Regions from separate parts of the Paenibacillus sp. OAS669 genome, predicted to be linked through region 2. Evidence: riboswitches for the same ligand, from Rfam matches in the RefSeq annotation. Region 2 holds a riboswitch; the other holds the start of a gene.
What was found. A riboswitch is a leader RNA that binds a small molecule or an ion and turns the genes downstream of it on or off. The one in region 2 is predicted to bind S-adenosylmethionine.

Region 1 (11,409 bases), on a different contig from region 2:
CCGGTGAAACGGAGCGTCGATCAGCACCTGGGCCGCTCCTGACGGAGATGTGCCGGTGGAGGCTACGGTCTCGCCGACCCCGCCTGCAGACGCATATCCGAAGGCTTTGGCGCGATCCCAGGGACCGGCGCCGGAGAAGCCCGGTTTGCCCTGTTCCTCGGTGTGCCCCATCTTTTTATCGATCTCCTGATAATTGGCATGGGCCTGCGATGCCTTGTTCAAATTCTCGTTAATAGAAACCGCCGGTACGCCTACGGCCCGTCTAAGCTTATTTATGAGCTCCAGCGAGGCTTGACGATGTGTGGAAAGCCGGGACATATCGATTCCGGAGTACACGTCGAGGGTAGAGGTAGGTACGACAGGCTCGTTGACCACCGGGTTGCTGACCGTTGTCTGCTGCTGTTGCTTCTGCTCCTGCGGCGTGATGTTCTCGACTGTAACCGGAATGGAGGCGGTCAAATCGTTGTAACGGATCGTCAACACGGTGGTCCCTGGACCTACTGCCGTGACGACTCCGCGGGAATTGACGGTGGCCACCTTCGTATCGGCTATCGAATAGGTGCATAATGCCGACACTTCGGCGGATACGCCCGGCTCGCCGAGCGCATAGTAGTAGGTTGTATAGACCGTATTTAACGTCATGGTCATCTCGGAGACTCCGGGCGAGAGCCGGGTATATTTGGACGTTTGATAGGTTGCCCCTGTTACCGATGAGGCTTCTGCTATGTAAGCACCGCCGGGAAGAGCCGGCAGAGGAATCTGTGACAGCAATACGGCAGCCACAAGCGGTTTGACAAAAGGCTTCAGCATGACATAATCCTCCAGTTATTGAATGTTGTCCTACTACTATTCGCTACTGGAGAACTAATCCCTTCCAAAATTCGACAGATACTTCGCAAAATTTGGTTATAAGGTCCTAATTAGAATCAGGAGGATCTGCGATATTCGCTGGGAGACTGTTTTTTTAGCTTTTTGAACATTTTGGAAAATAACAGCTGGTCCTTATAGCCTACGGAATAAGCGATCTCACCGATGGACAGCGAAGGATTGCTCATTAACTCGCATGCTTTGCTGATTCGAAAATGGATCAGGTAATCCTGCGGAGTCAGCCCTGTGGCGGCCTTAAACAGCTTGGACATGTATTTGCGCTCCAGTCCGATCCAATCCGCTATTTCACTGATCGTGATAGCTTGGGAATAATTGTTGTGAACGAATTCGATGGCTTTTTTGACATACAAGTCCTGCGTGTTGTCCTGCTTGGCTTCAGGGTGCTTGCACTCGGCCTCTTCAATCAGTACGGATAAAAAGCCGTATAAAGCGCTTAACATTCGGGTATCGCGGGTGCTGCTCATTTTGCTGGCCTCGTAAACCTGCTGAAAGCAGGCTTCAAGCGCTTCCTTCCGGGTGCAATGGGAGACGGGATGCTCCACAGATAAATGGGCGCGGCGTAAGTACAGCTCGGCGTTTAGCCCGTTAAAGGCGATCCAGGAGTAGGTCCACGGGTCCTGATCATCGGCGCGGTAGTAGGCTACGGCATCAGGAGTCAGCAGGAAGACGTCTCCCGAGCCCAAACGGTAGGTATGGTCACCGGCACGGTAAATGCCTTGGCCGCTATGTACATACAATATTTTGTAATGGTCCTTCAGCGCCGGTCCCCAGGAGTGCCCCGGCGAGCAGTGCTCGAATCCGGAATAAAAAAGTTTTAATTCTATAGTGCGGATCGAGTGGTCGGAATGAAATCTGTAGTCGTGATAGCCCATATGCAGCCTCCGTCGTAAGGTACGATGTTTACTGTGAGACATTATACCATATAAAGAACTCATGCTGACATATGGAATGCTTGTCCCCCGATATAGAATGGAAGTAGGCTGGACGATTGTATGAAGGGAGCTGTCTCTTCGTCAGACAGGCTGTGAACGATGAGTTTTTTTGACACAAGATAGGATATCCTGCGGTTAAGGAGTCCCACGATCAAGGAACAAGCATTTCTCATAGAACTCTCAAGGAGGAGAAACAATGAGCTATATCCCTAGCAATGAAAGATACGATACGATGGTATACAACCGATGCGGCACATCCGGACTCATGCTTCCGGCCGTATCCCTGGGTCTTTGGCATAACTTCGGAGGCCACGATTCTTACGAGAACGGCAGAGCTATGGTACGACGTGCGTTCGACCTGGGCATCACGCACTTTGACCTGGCGAACAACTACGGGCCGCCGCCGGGAAGCGCGGAGGAAAACTTCGGCAAAATGCTGCAGGCCGACTTTGCCGGTTACCGCGATGAAATGATTATTTCCACTAAAGCGGGCTACCACATGTGGCCTGGACCTTACGGAGATTTCGGATCGAAAAAATACATCGTGTCCAGTCTTGATCAAAGCTTGAAGCGGATGAATCTGGATTATGTCGATATCTTCTATCATCACCGTCCGGATGCCAACACGCCGTTGGAAGAGACGATGGGAGCGCTGGATCTGCTGGTGCGTCAAGGGAAGGCGCTGTATGTCGGGATCTCCAATTACAGGGCGGACCGTGCGAAGGAAGCAATCGCGATTCTGAAGAGCATGGGAACTCCGGTGGTCATCCATCAGCCTAGATATTCCATGCTGGATCGCTGGGTCGAGGACGGCCTGCTGGATGTGCTGGAGGAGCAAGGAGTTGGCAGCATCGCGTATTCGCCTCTGTTCAAAGGCATCTTGACGGACCGCTATTTGAACGGCATTCCGCAGGATTCCCGTGCCGCAGGCTCCAGCGTATTCCTCAAGCCGGAGGAATTAACGGATGAAATGCTGGGCAAAGTCCGTCGTCTTGACGAGCTGGCTAAGCAGCGCGGGCAAAAGCTGTCGCAAATGGCTATTGCGTGGGTATTGAGGGGTGGTCGAGTGACCTCCGCATTGATCGGCGCGAGCAAGGTGAGCCAGATTGAAGATGCGGTGGCGGGCTTAAGCAACCTGAGCTTCAGCGAAGAGGAGCTTGCCGCTATCGAGAGCATCCTGAAAGGGTAGCTGGCGAATATTTGTAATGATTTTACAAATCGAGTGTGCTATACTGGATCAAATGAATAGTTCACGATGATGAAGAAGAGTAGACGAAGCTAAAGACTTCAGAGAGCGGATGGGTGGTGCGAATCCGTGTCGGTGCAGCGTTGAATGGGCTTCGGAGTGCGGATCTGAAGGCTTACGGCCGGTAGGTGAAGCGGATGTCTCACCGTTACAAGAGACAGGGTATCGAGGAAGAGCTCTCGAAAAAGGGCTGCTGCGCCTCCGTACCTGTAGAGCGAGTCTGCTTAGAGGCAGGCTAATGAAGGTGGTACCGCGAATTCAACTTCGTCCTTTTTAGGACGAAGTTTTTTTGTTGTTCTCACTGTTTCAGAAACGGGCAGCATCGATGCTATGCCGGTTCATCTATATTTTTTAAAGGGGGTGATGGCCATGGAAGACGGCTGGTGGTGGCGCAGTAACGATCAATTATTAAACAACTACCATTATGTAACTTTGAGGAGGATGTTCCATGAAAGAACGTGTATTAACAGGAGATCGCATTACCGGCAAGCTGCACCTTGGCCATTACGTCGGAAGCTTGAAAAATCGGGTGGAGCTGCAGCATCAATATGAAACCTTTATTTTGCTTGCGGATGTGCAGGCATTGACGACGCATTTTGACAACCCGCAGCTGATCCGAGACAACCTGAGGAATGTAGCGATGGATTATCTCGCCGTAGGCATTGATCCGGAGAAGGCGACCCTGTTCGTTCAATCGATGATTCCGGAAATCGCCGAGCTGACCGTCTATTTCTCGATGTTCGTCACAGTCAACTCGCTGCGGCATAATCCCACGATTAAGACGGAGGCGAACGAACGCGGGTACAAGGATATGTATTACGGCTTTCTGGGTTATCCGGTCAGCCAGTCGGCGGATATCGCGTTTTGCAAAGCGACATTAATTCCTGTCGGCGAAGACCAAATCCCGCACATCGAGCAGACGCGCAAAATTGTACGGCGCTTTAACGATTTGTACGCCCCGGTGCTTGTCGAGCCGAGAGCCCTCGTAGGGGAGCGGTTGGATGGCTTGGACGGAAACAGCAAGATGAGCAAGAGTCTTGGCAACGCGATCTATCTCGATTCGTCGAAGGAGGAGCTGACGGACAAGATCAAGAAGGCGAAAACCGACCCTAGCCGCATCCACAAGCAGGACCCGGGGCATCCGGAGATTTGCCCGATGTATGGCTATCATGCCGCATTCCGTCCGGAGGGCAAGGAGGAGATCCGCGAGAGCTGCTCCAAGGGCCGCATCGGCTGCGCCGATTGCAAGAAGCTGATCATTTCTGCGATGAACGAGCTCTTGGAGCCGATTCAGGAGCGCAGGCAGCAGGCGGCCGCCAAGCCGGGCTTCATAGATGAGATGCTGATGGCGGGAACGGCGAAGGCGCGGGCTGTAGCTAAGGAAACGATGCTGGAGGTCCGTGAGGCGATGGGTATCCAGTATTTCAAATGATTGCCAAATATAGATCGATGGGATTATAATCAAACCTGCAATTGAACACTTCTCTTATCCAGAGTTCGGCGGAGGGACTGGCCCGATGAACCCGCGGCAACCGGCTTGTCAACGGCAAGCACGGTGCAAATTCCTGCGAGGCGATGACTGCCTCGATAGATGAGAGGGAAGGAAACCGTCGAATCGACATTAGCCCCCTTTCATTGGAAGGGGGTTCTTCGTTGTATAGGAATTCAAAGGAGAGAGTTCTATGTCTATTCGAGTCAGAGTGGCCTGCATCGGCGTAAGGGAGAGCAGTATTGTGTTGATGAAGAAACGAATCCGCTCCTATTTCAATTACAATCAGCTGACCCCGCCGGGCGGAGGGGTGGAGCTGCATGAAACGTTAGAGCAGGCTTGTATTCGCGAAATGAGGGAAGAGACGGGTCTCACCATATCGAATCCGAAGCTGCGGGGGATCGTATCGTACATCAATCATACGAATAAAGATCATGCCGTCACTATGTTCTTTGTCAGCACGTGCCTGGAAGGGGAACTGGCCGTTCTGGAGCCGGAGAAGCATGTCCCCGAATGGGTGGAACTGTCCACGTTGTCTACCGATGAACGGGTCCCTGATTATTACAGAGCGATGATTGCCCGCAGCTTGACCGATACCGGTGTTTTTAATGCGACGATAGAATGGCTACAGCCGGACGGGCGATTCCGATGCACGCTTCCATAAGCGGGTTGTCTCCAATTCCTGGTTGAAGCCTTCTCCAGCCACGTCATCGGCTTCGGTAAAGACGATAAAAGCATGGGGGTCCAGGGCCTGTACAAGCAGCTTTAGCTTGCGCGCTTTATCGGCCGCCAGTACGACCATCATGATCACGCGGTGATCGTCGGTGTATCCTCCGGTGCCGGACAGCTTGGTCATGCCGCGGTCCAAATCCTCCAGCACGGCCTTGCTGAGCGCCTGTTCGTACTCCCGGGATGTAATGATATAGGCGACCTTGGAGCTTTTTTGCAGCTTCAGCACCATGTCCATGGCCTTGCGTGTCACGAATACGCTGACCAGCGCGTACAAAGCCTTCTCTGGGGCCATCAGTATTCCTGCGGAGATGACGACCACGGAGTCCATCGCCATGATGGCCTGGCTAGGCTTGACGCCAAGCCACTTGTGAAGCATTTGCGCCAGCAGCGTAAAGCCTCCCGTATTGCCGTGGGCCCGAAAGACGATGCTGAGTCCCACTCCCGTCATTACGCCGCCATAGATGGCGGCCAGCAGGGGATTATCGGTCAGCGGACGCAAGGAATGCGTGAGCAGCACGAAGAATGGCATCAGGATCGAGCCAGTCACGGAGGCTGCAAGGGAACGAAAGCCCAGAACGAACGCGCTGAGCAGCAGAAGGAGAAAGCTGCCTGCCCACAAAATGATCATTGAATCCGTGTTCCAAAGGCTTCCAAGCAGAATGGAAGTGCCTGATAAGCCGCCGGAGGCGATATGGTTCGGGCTCAAGAACCAGTTGAAGCCGAGCGCGACGACGAGCGTACCCGCCGCTATCATGCTGTATCGTTGAAGCTTGCGCATCATCCTATCCTCCTTTATTCCGTTTTTTGAGGATTATAAGACGGAATAGAAATCCGCGCAAGAATTCCCATTAATGCTAAAATGCTAAGCTGCATCGGCGCTTTCACGATGGATTCCTTTATCACAGCGGGGCGTCGGAGCGGGTTCGTCCCAGGGCGTCCAACACGCATGAGGCCGAGGCGGGCTCCACTGCGTCGCAAGGCGGCCGATCGAGTTCGGTGTTCCGCAGCAAGGCTCGAACCAACGCTATACCGGCACCTCTTTACTCCCCCGTTCCATCGGAGACTGGCATAACGGGCAAGCCTTGCTCTCGAGCTTGCTTTCCTTAGCGCTGCTGATCCGTGCCCAGGCGGGGCAGCTGCCGCTGGTGCAGAGCCACGCAGGGACCATGTGAAGCTTCCTCGGAGCGGAGGCGTGCTCCGCCTTCGGCTTCGGCGCATAGCCGCGGCTTGTATTGCCGGCACCAGAGGCCGACTGTGCCGCCGAAGAAGAGGCTCCCGCCTTCCGCGCGGCATCGCCCGGGGCCGATGAAGCCTCCGTGAACGGCGCCAGTATAAAGCGCGACACGTTCGCTTTCTTCCCGCGGTAATACGCAGGGGAGCTCACGATGAGCTCCTCCTTGGCCCGGGTTATCGCTACATAGGCAAGCCGCCGTTCTTCCTCCAGTGCGGCCAAGGCTTCCTCCTGGATTTGCTGCCTTGTTCTCTTATCCCCCTTCGTCACGGCGCCTGCCTCCACTGCCGAGCTGTGGGGCAGTATGCCTTCGGATAACCCTATGGCAAAGACGACGGGGAATTCAAGCCCCTTGGCCTTATGGATGGTCATTAAGGTGACCGTATCGGCGCCGGGATTGCCGCGCATCTGCTCCATGGCCTGATGCATCTCGGTCATGTGATCGATATGCTTCACGAATTCCTCAACCGTGTTGAATCGTTTGGCCGATGCCTCCAGCTCATCCAGCGTCTCCTTCAGCAGCTCCTTATGCGGAGTCAACGTCCGCCCGTCGGCGGTCTCCAGGAAAACATCGTAGAACCTGCGGCGAATTTCCTGAATGGCCTCCAGAGGCTTCATATCGGCAAGGACCCGGATCAGCTCGATGCGCTCCTTGACCTTTTCCTTCTGATAATCCTTCAAATCAGGGAAGGTCATCAGATGAATCATCGGCCCCTTCTTAGGCTGGATGCCTTCGCAGTGAAGAATGTAATCCATGCATTTGTCGCGGCTCAAATACAGCGTCTGCAGAATGCCCGCCAGTGCCTCAAAGTCGCGGCGGTTCAAGCCGAGCCGCAAATGATCAATGACCGGTCTGACCATCCACTGGTCGTAGAACACATCGACGCTTCCGTAGTGAACGAACGGAATGCCTTGAATGACGAGCTCCTCCAGCATCGCCCGGCTGCTGCTTGCCGTTCGGTACAGGATGGCAAAGTCGCTGTAGGTGCGGATTCCTTGCTCCACGTCCTGCCGGATACGGCTCAGTACGGCCTGAGCCTCCTCATCCGTATCTCCCGGCCGGATATATTGGGGAAGCATCGGGCTTTGCCTCGTTGCCTGCAGCGTCTTGCTCTTGCGCCGCGTATTGTGCCGAATCACTTCATTGCCTAATCCGACGATGCTCGAGGTCGAACGGTAATTGATATCGAGCGTGATCGTTCTGGCTCCCGGATATTCCTTATGAAATTGAAGGATGAATTCGTGGTTCGCGCCCTGGAACGTGTAGATCGTCTGGTCGTCGTCTCCGACCACCATCAGATGGTTGTGCGGAGCCGCGATAATGCGAACCAGCTCGTACTGCAGCTTGTTGGTGTCCTGAAATTCGTCGTTCATGATGTACCGGAAACGATTTTGCAGCGACGACAGAAGGGAGGGAGATTCCTTCAGCAGCTGATGCGCATAAACCAAAATATCATCGAAATCCATCTTGTTATTAGAGGCCTTCCACTGCTCATATTGCAGGAAGATGCGCTTCAGGTTGGCTTCGTCGGGTGTGCGTTCAGGCAAATCGTTCAGGTCGGTCATATTCATTTTGTACGCCGAGAGAGCGGAGAGCACCGTCTCGGGCTCATAATCGTCTTGAAGCCCGCGTTCGCGCAGCAATCGCTTCAATACAATATGCTGGTAGCGCGTCTCGCTGAATATCTCCTGCGTGTAGCCCTGCTTGCGCAGCAGCAGCAGGAAGAAGGAATGGAACGTACGCGCCTGTACCTCCTGGGCCATTCGGCTTGTGATCCCCGGCAGCTGTGCAATCCGCTGCTTCATCTCTGCAGCCGCTTTGCTCGAGAAGGTAACAAGCAGAATGTGAGCCGGCTGCACATGACGGACGGAGAGCAGATAGCCTGTGCGCGCCACCAGCACGGAGGTTTTACCCGAACCGGCGCCGGCGAGCGTCAGAATGGGGCCTTCAAAATGCCGCACCGCCTGAATTTGCCGGGCGTTCAGGGCGATGCCGCGGCTCTCCAGAGCGCGGAAATAAAAAGCATCCGACTCATCATCGGATACCAGGTCCTTGCTTGTCTTGGCCGGAGCGATAGCGGCAAAAGGGACTTTCTTGCTGTTTGCGCCGAACGGCCTTTTATAGTAAACGGGGTTCATCATTAGAATCGTATCCTTTATGTATCGTCATTTTTGCATCGTCCATGTCCGGTTATACCAAACATACGTACTTATGTGAGTGTACATGAAATGAGCAGAAAGAACAATTCACTAAGAAGGATTTTCCTGAATAAGGAACCGGGATAAGGGCTTCAAGACTAGTATTCTATGGTGATAGCCGGAATGCCTATAGTAATCCGGTTCTGGTGCGTTATGGAGCTGCGGTGGACGGCGACCTGAAGATTCATCTCCTGCTTGCCGTTGTTAATATGCTCCTTAAACTTGGGAGAATAATAAGTTACGCTGGTGCTGCCTGCATCTTCGTACTGCTCTACCTTGTGGGCCTCCAGCCGTTTCTGTACCCAATCCTGCAAAGGGGAAGCGTCGATAGAGTATTCCTCTGATGCATTGCCCTGGATCATGACGTTCCATTGCGGCTTGATATGCAGGAAAGCGAGGCTGTCTGCCAGTCTCTGCTGGACTGATTGGATGAGGGTGAAGCCTTCAGGCTGTGTCGTCTGGGCCGATACCACCAGCTCGGACGTGCCGTCCGGAAAACCGATCCACAGCAGGGTCTCCTCTACACCGTTCGCAGCATCCTGAGAAGCTGTTTTATATAGCAGGTGGTCCGTCTCCTTGGTGATGTCTGAAGTTACGGGAAGCCCTAGAAGCTGGCTGATCTGCTGACCGATTTGTACAAATTGCATTTCGCTAGAATAGGATTGATAAGGCCCTGCATGCTTAACGATCATTTTTTGCTCCGCCCCCATAAACTTCTCCGATAAAGGCATCAGCAGCTCAAAGCTGTTATCCGCCTTCCCGGCGGCCCCTGCACCCCAAGCACCCGCTATGCAGCTTACGGCAACCAGACAACCTATTACATAACCCAGCCATCGACGATTCATTCCGCGCACCTCTTTCCTGCAATCTATCAATCTAGCAGTTCTACTAGAAAGGATGCACCAAAACAGCCGATTTTAAACCTGAGCGGCATCGGGCTTGCTCCAATTTGTTCCACCGGGGTCATTTTCAGCTGATTTTAAGTTTAGACCTTTACAATATGTTCATAATCTAGGTACACGGTACTTGGTGGAAAAAAATAAAGGAGTGAAGGAAAGGTGAAGCTTAAACGAAAAGCCCGGAGCCAAACCAAAGCGACAGTCATCCGTAACCGGACTCTACAGTACGGCCTAATCCTGACTATGCTCGCGATCATACCGATACTGCTTGTTTTTGGGGTGGAGCTTCTTCAAAGGGGTTCCTTTCAGGAAACATGGGCCTGGATGGTGCAAAATGATAAGCTGGTGCTGATGAACGCCCTGATCAATCTATTCGTGCTGGTTTTCTTTTACAGCCTGTTCGGAGCTATGATGCCGGGGGCTACAGTGACTGCGCTGCTGCTGTTTATTATGGCTCTGATTACTTATTTTAAAACGAAGCTGATCGGGGAGCCGTTCTTCCCTTGGGATATATTCCTGAAAAAAGAAAGCATGAATATCCTTCCGCTGGTTACCGGACCGGCGGCAATCAAGCGTCTGTCTCTGGTAGGGGGCATCGTCGTCTTGATGATCGCGCTATGCTTCGTATGGCCGCGGCTCAAATTACGCAGCGGAAGCCGCATCGTCCTGGGCCTGCTGTCCCTGTTTGCGCTGTATTCCTTCGGTGTAAGAACGCAGTGGGCCAGCCACATGATGGATAAGATGGGCGTTAGCGAAATCGTCTGGAATCAGCAGGAAAATTACAGCAACAACGGGATGGCGCTGGCCTTTACCATGAATGTGAAAAATGCCATTGTCCCTAAACCCGAGGGATACGGGGAACCGGCTATGGCTGCGTTGGCCCAAAATTTGGCGAGCCAAAGCCAGGTGAAGACGGCATCCGCCAAGAAAGCGACGGCAGATCCGTTTAACGGCAAGCAGCCGAACGTTATTTTTATTATGAACGAAGCGTTCTGGGACCCGACCCTGCTTCCCAATGTAACTTACAGCGAAGATCCGGTTCCAACGATTCATAAGCTGCAAAAGGAATCGACCTCCGGTTACTTGTTGTCGCCGCAATTCGGCGGGGGAACGAGCAATGTAGAGTACGAGGTATTGACAGGACAATCCATGAGCTTCCTTCCCGACGGCTCGGTGCCTTATCAGCAGTACATTAATAAACCGGTGCCCAGCTTGGCCAGCTATTTTGAATCCAATGGCTACAAAAGCATGGGGATCCACTCGTACGAGGGATGGTTCTGGAACCGCGAGAATGTATACAAGCAGCTCGGATTCGAGAGCTTTATGAGCAAGGATCAATTCCAAAATCCCGAGTACAAGGGCCTGTTTATTTCGGATGATGAGGTGTCCCGGAATATTATCAAGCAGGTGGATGAGACCGATAAGCCTATGTTCATTTATGCAGTGACCATGCAAAACCACGGCCCTTATGACGATAACCGGTATGGGGAAACATCGATTAAGGCGGAAGGCAATTTGACCGATTCTGCACGTTCTATACTGGAAACTTATACCCAAGGCGCACATGATGCCGATCAAAGCTTGCAAATGCTCATCGACCACTTCCAGCAATCCGATGAACCGACCGTTATTGTGTTCTATGGCGATCACCTGCCGATGCTCGGAATGGATTACGATGTGTATAAGCAGGGCGGAATGATTGGCAACGGCTCATGGTCGTTGGAGGATAACAAAAAAATGCACAGCGTTCCGTTCGTAATGTGGTCTAACGTCGATTTGCCGAAGGAGCAGGT
Region 2 (11,409 bases):
CATCCTCCACAGCCGCATGAAGCTTACGAACGGAGGGCTCCGATGTTTTCGTCAAGGTTAAGGCAAACAGCTTCATCCCATTCACTCCTTCCTTCCCTTACTTCTCTTTTTTAAGTATATGGTCGGGGGAGGGCATATATACAAACAACAATTTCCCATGGGATAGAAGTGAAAAGAAGCATAAATCGCCTGAACCAAGGCTATCAGCAGCACCCATAAGCGAAATATCCCTGTAAAGTAAAGCCTTGGATATTGCAAAAAGCCCCCATAAAGACTAACGCTTTACAGGGGCTTAAACTATTAATTCTGCATGACAAAGTCGTTGTCGACTTTCTCTTCTTCATTATCGAATACTCGCAGAATCTCGTAGCGCGTATTGCGCTGAGCCGGGATTTTGCCTGCTTCGCGGATGATTTGCAGGGTTGAGCCGATATTGACTTTATGCGTCGTTCCTGCGGCGGAGACGACGTTCTCCTCGATCATCGTGCTTCCAAAGTCATTGCAGCCAAAATGAAGCGACTGCTTGCCAACCTCAGGACCCATCGTCACCCACGAGGATTGGAAGTTCGGGATGTTGTCGAGCATGATGCGGCTGATCGCCACGTTCTTCAAATAGTCCTCCGGTCCGAGCTTGTCGGCCTTCAAATTGGTGTTGTCAGGCTGGAACGTCCAGGAGATAAACGCCAAAAATCCCGGAGAATTGTATTTGTTGGCGATACATTCGTCTTGTGCGTCACGAACACGAAGCAGGTGCAGCGCACGCTCTTCCATCGATTCACCGAAGCCGATAACCATGGTTGCCGTAGTGGACATTCCGATCTTGTGAGCGGTTTGCATAACGTCCATCCAATCGCGCCAGGAGCCTTTCAAACGGCTGATTTTGCGTCTTGTACGGTCATCCAGAATTTCGCCTCCGCCTCCGGGAAGCGAGTCCAGGCCAGCCATGTTCAGCTCTCTCATCACTTCTTCGAGCGTGAGCCCGCCGGATACTTCCTTCATCTTCATAATTTCGGCCGGAGAGAAGGAATGCATCGTAATGTCAAAGCGCTTCTTAATCTCGCGCAGCAGGTTCGTATAATAAGAGAACGGAAGGTTCGGGTTGGTTCCCCCCTGCATAAGAATCTCAGTTCCGTTCACATCAATGGTTTCCTGAATCTTTTGGAAAATCGTCTCATCCGGAAGCACGTAGCCTTCCGCCGAGCCCGGCGCACGATAAAATGCACAAAAACGGCAGTATACATCACAAATGTTCGTATAGTTAATATTGCGGCCGATAACAAAGGTTGTAATCGGGTCCGGATGATGCCTCAGCATAATTTGATTAGCGACGTGGCCCATCTTTTCAATTTGATCCGATTCATATAATTGAATGCAGTCTTCGAGACTGATTCGGTTTCCGGCCAGCGCACTGTCGAGGATGCGGTCGATCGAACTCATCCGTGTTCACTCCTTTTTGCTAGCTATTGCCAAAAATTATTTTGCATACGAAAAAACGTTACCATTATCGTACCACAAACGGGGAGCCTAGTCATTAAAAAAGAGACTGCCGGCCCGAGGCCAAGCCCCGTTCGGACAATCTCCTGACACACTTTTGGCAATTATGCGGGCATCATGCTCGCCTGCCGGCTGCGCTTAACCTTGGCCTTGAGCAGATCACAACGCTGAATGCGATCCTGATCCGCCTCGAGAGGCTCCGGCTTTGCAAAATAGAATCCCTGGCCCATCTGCACCTTCAAATCATACAGCATCTCGGCCTCTTCCGCGCGCTCCACACCCTCAGCAATGACTTGACAGTTAATGTTCTCGGCAAAGTGAACCAGCGAGCGAAGCAGCGATTGCTTCACCGTCATTTGATCGATATTTTGAATGACCGATTTGTCGATCTTGATAATATCGGGAATGAGCTCCGTAATGGATTGCAGGCTGGAATACCCGGCACCGGCATCGTCTACCGCGAACCGGAAGCCAATCGAACGGTATTTACTCATCAGGGCGCCCATAAAGCGGAAGTCCTTAATGGCATGACGCTCCGTAATCTCAAGAACGATCTGGGAAGGCGCTACCGTCGGGTACGCATCAAGCAGCTTCATCAAATGCCGCAGCAATAACGGATGCGACAGCGTTACAGGCGTTACATTAATGAACACCTGCTCCTTGATGCTTCGTTTGGCCATCTCCTCGAACGCTTTTTTCATAACCAAAAACTCCATTTTGGACAGCACATCCGCCTGATAAGCATAATCAAACAGCTCGGCCGGGCTGTGAAAAGGAGTGTTTTGCGGACCCCGGGTCAATATCTCCCATCCGAAGATATCCCCGCTCGTTAAATTCATAATGGGCTGTGCCAATACGGCAATATTCTCCGTCTGAATGATATCGATCAGCTGCTGCCGGGATTGGGAGAAATGAACCGGCAGCTTCTTCATAGCTATGGATAACGCGTAACGGTAGGCGAATTGAATCGCCGCTTCTATATTTTCTATATCAGGACCCATCATGTAGCAGCCGGCTGAACAGGTGAGAAGCCCCTCCTGCTTGGCAAAGCCCGCGCGCAAACGTGCCTGAAGCTCCGAGCACATCCCCTGCCCTTTTTGCTGCAGCTGATCATAAGAAACACCCGGCTGCTGTTTAACGAACAGACCGATATCTTCTTGACCGAACCGCTTGATGCCGATAATGTCCTGATGCTTGAAAAAACGCGGCAGCATGTCCAGCATCATATGATTAATCTGCTGTTGCAGCTCCTGAATGCTTGAATACGGATACGTTAAAAACAGCTGAGGAAAATCCTCCAAATGAAACAGGATCAGATAGCAGCCTTTTCCTTTTGCACGCTGCTCTTTTGCCAATGCAGCCACCGGATCGCGTAAGGTAAAATCTGGAGGAAAATATTTTAGAGATCGGTTGGAGAAGGGTAAATAGCAGAGCATTTTGAAACGTTGTTTCCACTTATCGATAAAAAGCGACGGCATTTTCTTCCCCCTCTGCCTGCATGGACCTTTTTGAACCATCATAACATGAGACCCTGGTCATGAATAGACATAATGTCCTAGAAAAAGGGAATTTCACCCAAAATAATGCTTAAGAACTACCGCTGTCGAAACATGCTGTCAAACCTTGAAAAGGTGCTGTCGGCATGCAAAAAGCCGATCCATGCGGAGCATGTACCGGCTTTTACTATAACTATGGCGAATAGTATAAGGGCTTAAGCTCCCTCAATTTCCGCTTGAGCCAAATCAATAGCTCTCGACAAATCCGCGATCAAATCATCTACATGCTCAATGCCTACCGAATAGCGAAGCAGACGGTCGTCTACGCCGACTTGACGGCGAATTTCTTCCGGGATATCCGCATGCGTCTGAACTGCAGGATAGGTCATCAAGGATTCAACGCCGCCCAAGCTTTCGGCGAACGCGATGAGTTGAATGTGACGCAAAATAGGCTCGATATAACGGGCATCCTTCATTTTGAAGGAGAAAATACCGGTGTTGCCGGAGGATTGTTTCTTCTGAATCTCGTAGCCCGGGTGGCTCTCCAAAGCAGGATAATAGACGGATTCCACTTGAGGATGATTCAGCAAAAACTCGGCGATCTTCGTTGCGTTATATTGATGACGCTCCATGCGGATCGCCAATGTCTTCATGCCGCGCATCAGCAGCCAGCTGTCCTGCGGATTCAGCACCGCACCGATGGAGTTATGCAGGAACGCCATTTGCTCGGACAGCTCCTTGCCTTTGGTCACGATCAGGCCTGCAAGCACGTCGTTATGCCCACCCAAATATTTGGTCGCACTGTGTATGACGATATCGGCTCCGAGCTCGATCGGACGCTGGAAGAACGGCGTCAGCAGCGTATTGTCCACGATCAACAGGATGCCCTTCTTCTTGGCCCAGCTGCATACGAGCTCGAGATCGGTAATCATCATGAGCGGATTCGTAGGCGTTTCGATCAGCACGGCCTTCGTGTTGGAGCGATAATTCGACTCCAACGCATCCAGATCATTCGTATCCACATAGGTAGCGGTGACGCCAAAACGGGACATGATCTTCTCCAGCAAACGGTAGGTTCCTCCATACAGATCCAGGGATACGATCAAATGATCGCCTTGGCTGAACAAGGCAAAAATCGTTTGCAGCGCGGCCATACCGGAGCTGCAGGCGAATCCAGCATCGCCGGACTCGAGCTCGGCAATCGCATCCTCAAGCACCTTGCGTGTCGGGCTTTTCGTGCGCGCATAGTCAAAGCCTGTGCTTTGCCCCAGCTTCGGGTGACGGAAGGCGGTCGATTGGTAGATCGGGAAGCTGACCGCTCCCGTAACCGGCTCCTCCTGAGAACCGATCTGTGCTAATCGGCTCTCTATTTTTAACGGGTTATTTTGTTCGCTCATATACAGTACTCCTCCTTGTGCAGATCAAACGGCGTCTCTTGATATACATAATAGTTCAACCAATTGGAAAACAACAGGTTCGCATGCGCTCTCCACGATACGAGCGGCGGTTTGGACGGATCGTCATTCGGGTAATAATTTTTCGGAACGGCGACCTCCATGCCCTTGTTCACGTCGCGGTCGTACTCGTATTTCAGTGTACACGCATCGTATTCTGAATGTCCGGTTACGAAAATTTGCCTGCCATCCTTCGTTCCGACAATGTATACGCCTGCCTCCGGAGATTCGGACCAAATTTCAAGCTCCGGATGCTTCTCAATATCTTCCTTGCGCACTTCGGTATGGCGGGATTGAGGCACGAAGAACAATTCATCAAAGCCGCGAAGCAGCTTCACGTTCTGGGCACTTACAATATGCGTGAACACACCGAACATTTTTTGCTCCAACGGATATTTAGGAACGCTGAAGTGGTGGTACAAGCCAGCTTGAGCCGCCCAGCATATATGCAAGGTGGACGTGACATGATCACGGCTCCAATCCATGATTTGCTTCAGCTCTTCCCAATAGTTCACATCCTCAAAATCCAGCTGCTCTACCGGCGCTCCTGTAATGATGAGCCCGTCGAATCTTTCGTTGCGCACATCATCAAAGGTTTTATAAAACTGCTCCAGATGCTCGGCGGATGTATTCTTCGACGTATGTGTCTTGGGATGCAGCAGCACGAACTCCACCTGCAGCGGGGTATTGCCGATCAGACGCAAAATTTGAGTCTCCGTCGTTTCTTTGGTAGGCATCAAATTTAATATGGCAATTCTCAACGGACGAATATCTTGGTGGAAAGCCACCGTTTCATCCATGACGAAAATGTTCTCGTTCAACAAAATTTCTTTTGCGGGTAAATGATCGGGAATTTTAATAGGCATAGGTCAATCACTCCTTTTTGATAGGTGTTACATTCATTTAAGCTTGGAAACTCCAGCAAAAAGGCACAAAAAAGGCCTTTTTCGCGCGCACGAGAAAGGCCTTGTTCATTCAACAATGTCCTCTCTCATCTCTCAGAAGCTTATCGCTTCCGCAAGATTTAGCACCGTGCACACCTACATTCGCGCCGAATAAGCGTGAATGCCGAAAGGTCTGTCGGTTGCCGGGTATCATCGGGCTAGTCCCTCCACCTGCTCTTGATAAGAGTTGCAACTTGATTTATGAAGTTGTTTATAGTCCTACTGTATACGAAAACGACGGCAACGTCAAGAAGGGAAAAATAATAACGTTTCGTAAAGCTGCCGTTCCTATTATGCCGACACCATTGCCGTGGAATCGCATAATGTAACATAGACCTGAAAAACGATGAAAATCGTTCAATTTCACCTTGATGCATAATGAATGAACAGTTATACTAGACAAGTAATTCGACAACACTAGCAAAGGGGTGCACCAAACGAATGGACGGAGACCCGAGGAGTAGTATCTGCGTTCAACAACAACTGAATATTTCGTTTGGAATGCTGACGGCTTACGCCGTTGATTTCGATGCGCCGGTTTATCCTTTGTCTGATGATCATTATAACCATAAGGCTTAGCTTTATCCTGCCCAAGTACGCAGGTAAAGGGTGCCGTCACGTGAATCAACGACGTTTCTTCCGTTTGTATTCCTCACGATCAATTGAAAGGTTTGGCCTCCGGTTCCTGTCTTAAAGGAACGGACGGCGAACTACGTGAAGGGGTGGAGCAAATGAAAGCACGTTTGGTTCAGGACGGCATTTTTACATTAATTGAAGACATTACCCAAACGATAGAACCGCCGGAGCACGGGTTTTATTGGATCGACGCCGATGTCGATGATTTGACGATTTTACAGCCCTTATTTCATCTTCATGAATTAGCGGTGGAAGATTGCTTGACGGAAGAAGAGCAGCGACCAAAGATCGAGCTGTATGACAAGCATTATTTCATTGTGGTTAACAGCATCCGGTTTGATGATGAAGAAATTTTCCTCAGATCCCTCAATATCTTTTTGGGCCAGCATTATATCATTACGGTTACGCGCCAAAAAATCAACGAGCTTCGCATCCTGAAGCCGGTGCTCTGGGAAGAGGAAGTCAACGCTCCTGACCGGTTCCTATATCATCTCATAGACCTTGTTGTCGATAACTATACGTATGTAGGTGACCGGATTGAAGTGAAGATCGAGAAGCTCGAAGAAGATATCCTCATGAATACGAAAAAATCGCATCTGAACGAGATTATCGGTCTTCGAAGTGAAATATTGTGGCTCAAAAAAGTTCTTGTTCCACAAAAAGAAGTTATCAATACGCTGAATAAAAAAGAATTGCGGCTCATTAGCGATCCGCTGAAAAAATATTTCGGAGACATCTATGAAAATGCTGTAAAAATTTCGGAAACGTTCGATACGTTCCGCGATTTGATGGGCAACTTGCGAGAGGCTTACCAGTCGAGTCTGTCGAATCGCGCCAACGAAATTATGCGCATCTTTACTGCGTTGACAACAATTTTCATGCCGCTGACGTTCATTACCGGGATTTACGGGATGAACTTCGAGCATATTCCAGGCATTCACTGGGAGTACGGCGGTGTAGCCGCTGTGATCTTTATGTTCATTATTGGCATTTCGATGTTTGTTCTGTTTCGCAAAAAGGGTTGGCTGTAACTTCATTTCGCGATTATCCTGCCTTGGCCGATGAGTTGGTCGGGGCAGGATTTTTTTACATTCTAATATCCATCATTCAAGGATTCTCAACAACCTTATCCCGTTTTACAGGGTTTATTTTATTCCTGTTTCAACCGGACAGCACCTCGTGTAATAGTAAGCATCCTGATAAAGTCGAGGTGAAGGTTATGTTCGGCAAAATATTACTGGCCTATGACGGCTCGGAAACAGCTAAAAACGCACTGGAGCAAGCTATGGAATTGAAGCTGATGCTCCCCGATTCCATCCTCGAAATTGTCCATGTGGCCCAGCTGCAAAACGTTATTGTAGGTGATGCCTTCATCACCAGCAGCGCCGTGATCCAAGATGAGCTGCATGATGCTGCGGAGGCTGTATTGGATGAAGCAAGAAGACGGATCTCTCACCTGGGTCTTGCCACAACGACCCTCTTGGAAGGCGGGACTCCCGCCCAAATGATTCTGGACTATGCAAACGACCAGCTGTTCGATCTTATCATTGTCGGAAGCCGCGGTCTCGGCACCTTTAAGGAGCTTCTTCTCGGAAGCGTCAGCTATGAGATTGTACAGCATGCCACCATACCCGTACTGGTAGTGAAATAGACTATAGTCCTGAGCTTGCCAACATCAGTTAAACCATCATCTTCGGACCCAGCCACAGCGGGGAAGCTTTAGCAAAGGTTATTCACAATACTCTTGAAGCTTCCCCATGGCCGGCAAATGAGTCCTTGGTACCTATTCGTGTATATACCGATTACCCTGCCGCCGGTTTGGCATTCTGAACCCTTCTGAATTTAATCCGCAGCAGCCGAAGCCATTCATAAATGGTATCCATCTGCTTGCTATCGAGCTCTTCCTGTTTATACAGCGTTTGAAGCACAGGCTTTAAGTACCGGTCCCCTTGAAGCTCAAAGGCCGACCAAGCCAAATGCAGCTCCTCCTCCGGAATCGGATGAAGCAGCGTCTCAATGTAAGCATCCAGCTCGTATCCATCCCGATCCAGCTCCTCGATCCACATAACAAGCTCTTTTCGCTGCAGCTTCGTTGCATCCTGAAGCATCTCCAGACTATCTCCGCGTGAAACGGCTTCCAGCAGCCTGCTTTTCATTTCCCGTTTGTGCTGCTCTGCCTGGCTTTTCCGCTCTTGCTCTCTCTGCTGCCAATTTTGAAACTCCAGCAGGTCAACCTGTTCCTCCACCCAGTGAAGCGGAAACGTCGTGCTGCGCGGATATTCCATCGTATACTGAAGCAGCTCCTCCCCGTAGAGCGCCGCTTTATTGGGCCCTAAGCCGGGAAGCTGAACAAGCTCCTCCGTCGTTTGCGGCAAAAAGGCACATATCATCCGAAGGAGACGGTTGGTTGCAATGAGAAACGGCGATTTGCCCTCCTTGCTTGCCTGCTTCAGCCTCCACTGCCTGAGCTCTTCATAGAGCTTCTCGTTAGAGTGCTCTTCGCTGTAGTAATGCAGCAGCTGCGCGTACCTGGACTTGCTTCCCAAAGTCGGGGCTTCAGCAAACCATCCGGTACCAAGCATCGGTTTGAATCCTTCCTGCTGCTTCACCAGCAGCTGTCTGCGAACGGTTAATTGCAATTCCTCCCAGCTGGGTCCTTCATACCATGTTTCCTGAATGAGCTTCCCATCCTCCTTCGTCTCCTGCCACCCGGAATACCATTGTCCTTTGCTTTCACCGACGGAAACCTGTGCGCTCCGGGCACGCCCTTCCCCTACTTGCTTTTCCATACTGTTCAGAAATAAAAGCTTCATACAATTCCTCCTTAAATCTATTATTCCAAACGCAAAAAAGCACCACTTCCTCCATAAATAACATGGAAAAAGAGGTGCTTCCTCAGCGCTTTGAAATTATTTCCATTATATCATAGACCGCGGCACAAATCAATGGCGCATAGCCCAAGTGTTGTGCAGGGCATTCTAATTAGCAAACTTCCACTAAAGGAGTGAAAGGGTATGAGTCAAGCCGAAGAACAAAAAGGCGGCTTCCTCGAAGAGGACCGGCATAAATACACGGATCTCGAGACCGTCGAATCGCAAAGAAACGATCTAACGGCCGAAGAGTTCCCTGAAGGTCCTTATGGAGCCGACCTGCATGAAGCTACATCAGAGAAAAGCTCGCCATGGCGCATTGACCAGCATCCGCCTAACACGTATACGTATGAGAACCGTGAGCTCCATGCCGGAATATCCAGAGACTATCCGGGCTCTCATCCTACCCATGCTTATGTTGACGGCGATGAGGAGCATGGCTTGCAGGAGGAATAATTGCCGACCTTCCCGAGTCTATGAGAACCATGTTTTGGTATGGAGGTTCTTAAAAAGCCTGGGATGCTAACAGGTTTGCTTTCTGAGCAATCAAAAAAGGCAGGGAGGAGAATATCCTCTCTGCCTTCATCTGATTTAGTCCAATAATATGAATTAAACCTTCATAACTCCGCCTGTGCTTGCATTGGTAACGAGCTTGGAATAACGAGCCAGATAGCCTGTCGTTACTTTTGGCTCGAAGCCTTTCCAGTTCGCTCTGCGTTTCTCGAATTCTTCGTCGGAAATTTGCAGCTGAATGGTACGATTTTCCAAATCCAGCTCGATGATATCTCCGTCTTCTACGAATGCGATAGGTCCGCCTTCAGCCGCTTCCGGAGAGATGTGACCGATACTGATACCGCGGGATGCACCCGAGAAGCGTCCGTCAGTGATAAGACCAACCTTCGCACCAAGGCCCATACCTACGATTTGGGAAGTAGGAGCCAGCATTTCCGGCATACCAGGGCCGCCCTTAGGGCCTTCATAACGGATAACGACAACGTGACCTTCTTTGACATGGCCGTTAGCAATACCATAAAGCGCATCCTCTTGGGAATCGAAGCAAATAGCAGGACCTTTATGATAGCCGCCTACGGATTTATCAACCGCACCCACTTTAATGATGGAGCCTTTTGGAGCCAGGTTACCGAATAATACAGCCAGACCGCCGCGCTCGGAGTGAGGGTTATCCAGCGGATGAATAACATCCTTGTCCAAAATCTCGCAGCCTTCTACGTTTTCGCGAAGCGTTTTGCCGGTTACGGTGATGCAGTCGCCGTTCAACGCGCCTGGTTTTTTGAGCAGTTCGTTAATGATCGCGCTCACGCCGCCGGCGTTGTGAACGTCTTCGATATGATAATCGGAAGCCGGAGCAATCTTCGCCAAGTGTGGAACACGGTTAGCGATTTCGTTGATCCGCTCGATTGGATATTCAAAGCCAGCTTCATGAGCCAAAGCCAATGTATGAAGAACTGTATTCGTGGAACCGCCCATAGCCATATCCAATGCAAAAGCATTGTCGATAGCTTCCATAGTAACGATATCACGAGGCTTAATATCTTTCTTGATCAGTTCCATCAATTGCGTAGCAGAACGTTTAACGAATTCTCTACGCTCTGGAGAGATCGCAAGAATCGTTCCGTTACCTGGAAGCGCAAGTCCAAGACCTTCTGCCAGGCAGTTCATCGAGTTGGCTGTGAACATACCGGAACATGAGCCGCAGGTAGGACAGCCGTATTGCTCGAGCTCAAGCAAGCTCTTCTCATCGATTTTGCCGACTTGGTAAGCGCCCACGCCTTCAAATACAGAGGTCAAGGAGATCGCACGGCCATCGCTGGTTCTGCCGGCTTTCATAGGTCCGCCGCTGACGAACATCGTAGGAATGTTCACGCGCAGTGCTCCCATCATCATCCCTGGTGTAATTTTGTCGCAGTTAGGAATACAGACCATACCGTCAAACCAGTGAGCAGATACTACAGTTTCAAGGGAATCTGCAATGATCTCACGGCTTGGCAGCGAGTAGCGCATACCGATGTGTCCCATGGCAATACCGTCATCTACGCCGATTGTATTAAATTCGAAAGGAACGCCGCCCGCTTCACGGATTGCATCTTTAACGATTTTACCAAATTCCTGCAGATGAACGTGACCCGGAACGATATCGATATAAGAGTTACAAACCGCGATGAACGGCTTGTCGAAATCTTCTTCCTTAACACCGGCTGCACGCAGCAAGCTGCGGTGCGGAGCACGATCGAAGCCTTTTTTAATCATGTCGCTTCTCATTTTCGGTTTGGACATATCTGGTGAGACCTCCTAGGTAAGTTTTGGCTGGTAAACAGACTTTTGTCGTTCTATCATTCTATAAATTCTATCATGTTTATGAAGAATTGAAAACGTAAAATGTTCTTATGCGAAATATTATGCTTGCCTTTTGCCCCCAGGCGTTTCTTCATGTATAATACAGGGTACAATTCGATGAAATGCGAGAACGGAGTGACGCTTACATGTCAGAACTGGA

Region 1: another riboswitch for S-adenosylmethionine. It lies ahead of GGC63_RS17120 (NUDIX domain-containing protein); the one in region 2 lies ahead of metA (homoserine O-acetyltransferase MetA).

What each region holds. Positions count from the first base shown of each region.
Region 1 is NZ_JADBDR010000007.1:141,168-152,576, reverse strand. Features, by position in the region: gene GGC63_RS17140 (S-layer homology domain-containing protein) at 1-810, opposite strand, end outside; gene GGC63_RS17135 (AraC family transcriptional regulator) at 927-1,760, opposite strand; gene mgrA (L-glyceraldehyde 3-phosphate reductase) at 2,017-3,009, shown strand; T-box leader at 3,067-3,341, shown strand; gene trpS (tryptophan--tRNA ligase) at 3,515-4,498, shown strand; SAM riboswitch class I at 4,550-4,664, shown strand; gene GGC63_RS17120 (NUDIX domain-containing protein) at 4,749-5,219, shown strand; gene GGC63_RS17115 (YitT family protein) at 5,181-6,068, opposite strand; gene GGC63_RS17110 (UvrD-helicase domain-containing protein) at 6,312-8,660, opposite strand; gene GGC63_RS17105 (YwmB family TATA-box binding protein) at 8,816-9,562, opposite strand; gene GGC63_RS17100 (LTA synthase family protein) at 9,776-11,409, shown strand, end outside.
Region 2 is NZ_JADBDR010000001.1:1,135,039-1,146,447, forward strand. Features, by position in the region: gene ytxC (putative sporulation protein YtxC) at 1-76, opposite strand, end outside; gene mqnC (cyclic dehypoxanthinyl futalosine synthase) at 301-1,437, opposite strand; gene GGC63_RS04580 (EAL domain-containing protein) at 1,599-2,972, opposite strand; gene GGC63_RS04585 (aminotransferase class I/II-fold pyridoxal phosphate-dependent enzyme) at 3,206-4,387, opposite strand; gene metA (homoserine O-acetyltransferase MetA) at 4,384-5,310, opposite strand; SAM riboswitch class I at 5,433-5,575, opposite strand; gene corA (magnesium/cobalt transporter CorA) at 6,120-7,055, shown strand; gene GGC63_RS04600 (universal stress protein) at 7,046-7,675, shown strand; gene GGC63_RS04605 (HRDC domain-containing protein) at 7,827-8,837, opposite strand; gene GGC63_RS04610 (hypothetical protein) at 9,039-9,350, shown strand; gene ilvD (dihydroxy-acid dehydratase) at 9,504-11,189, opposite strand; gene GGC63_RS04620 (DUF3055 domain-containing protein) at 11,396-11,409, shown strand, end outside.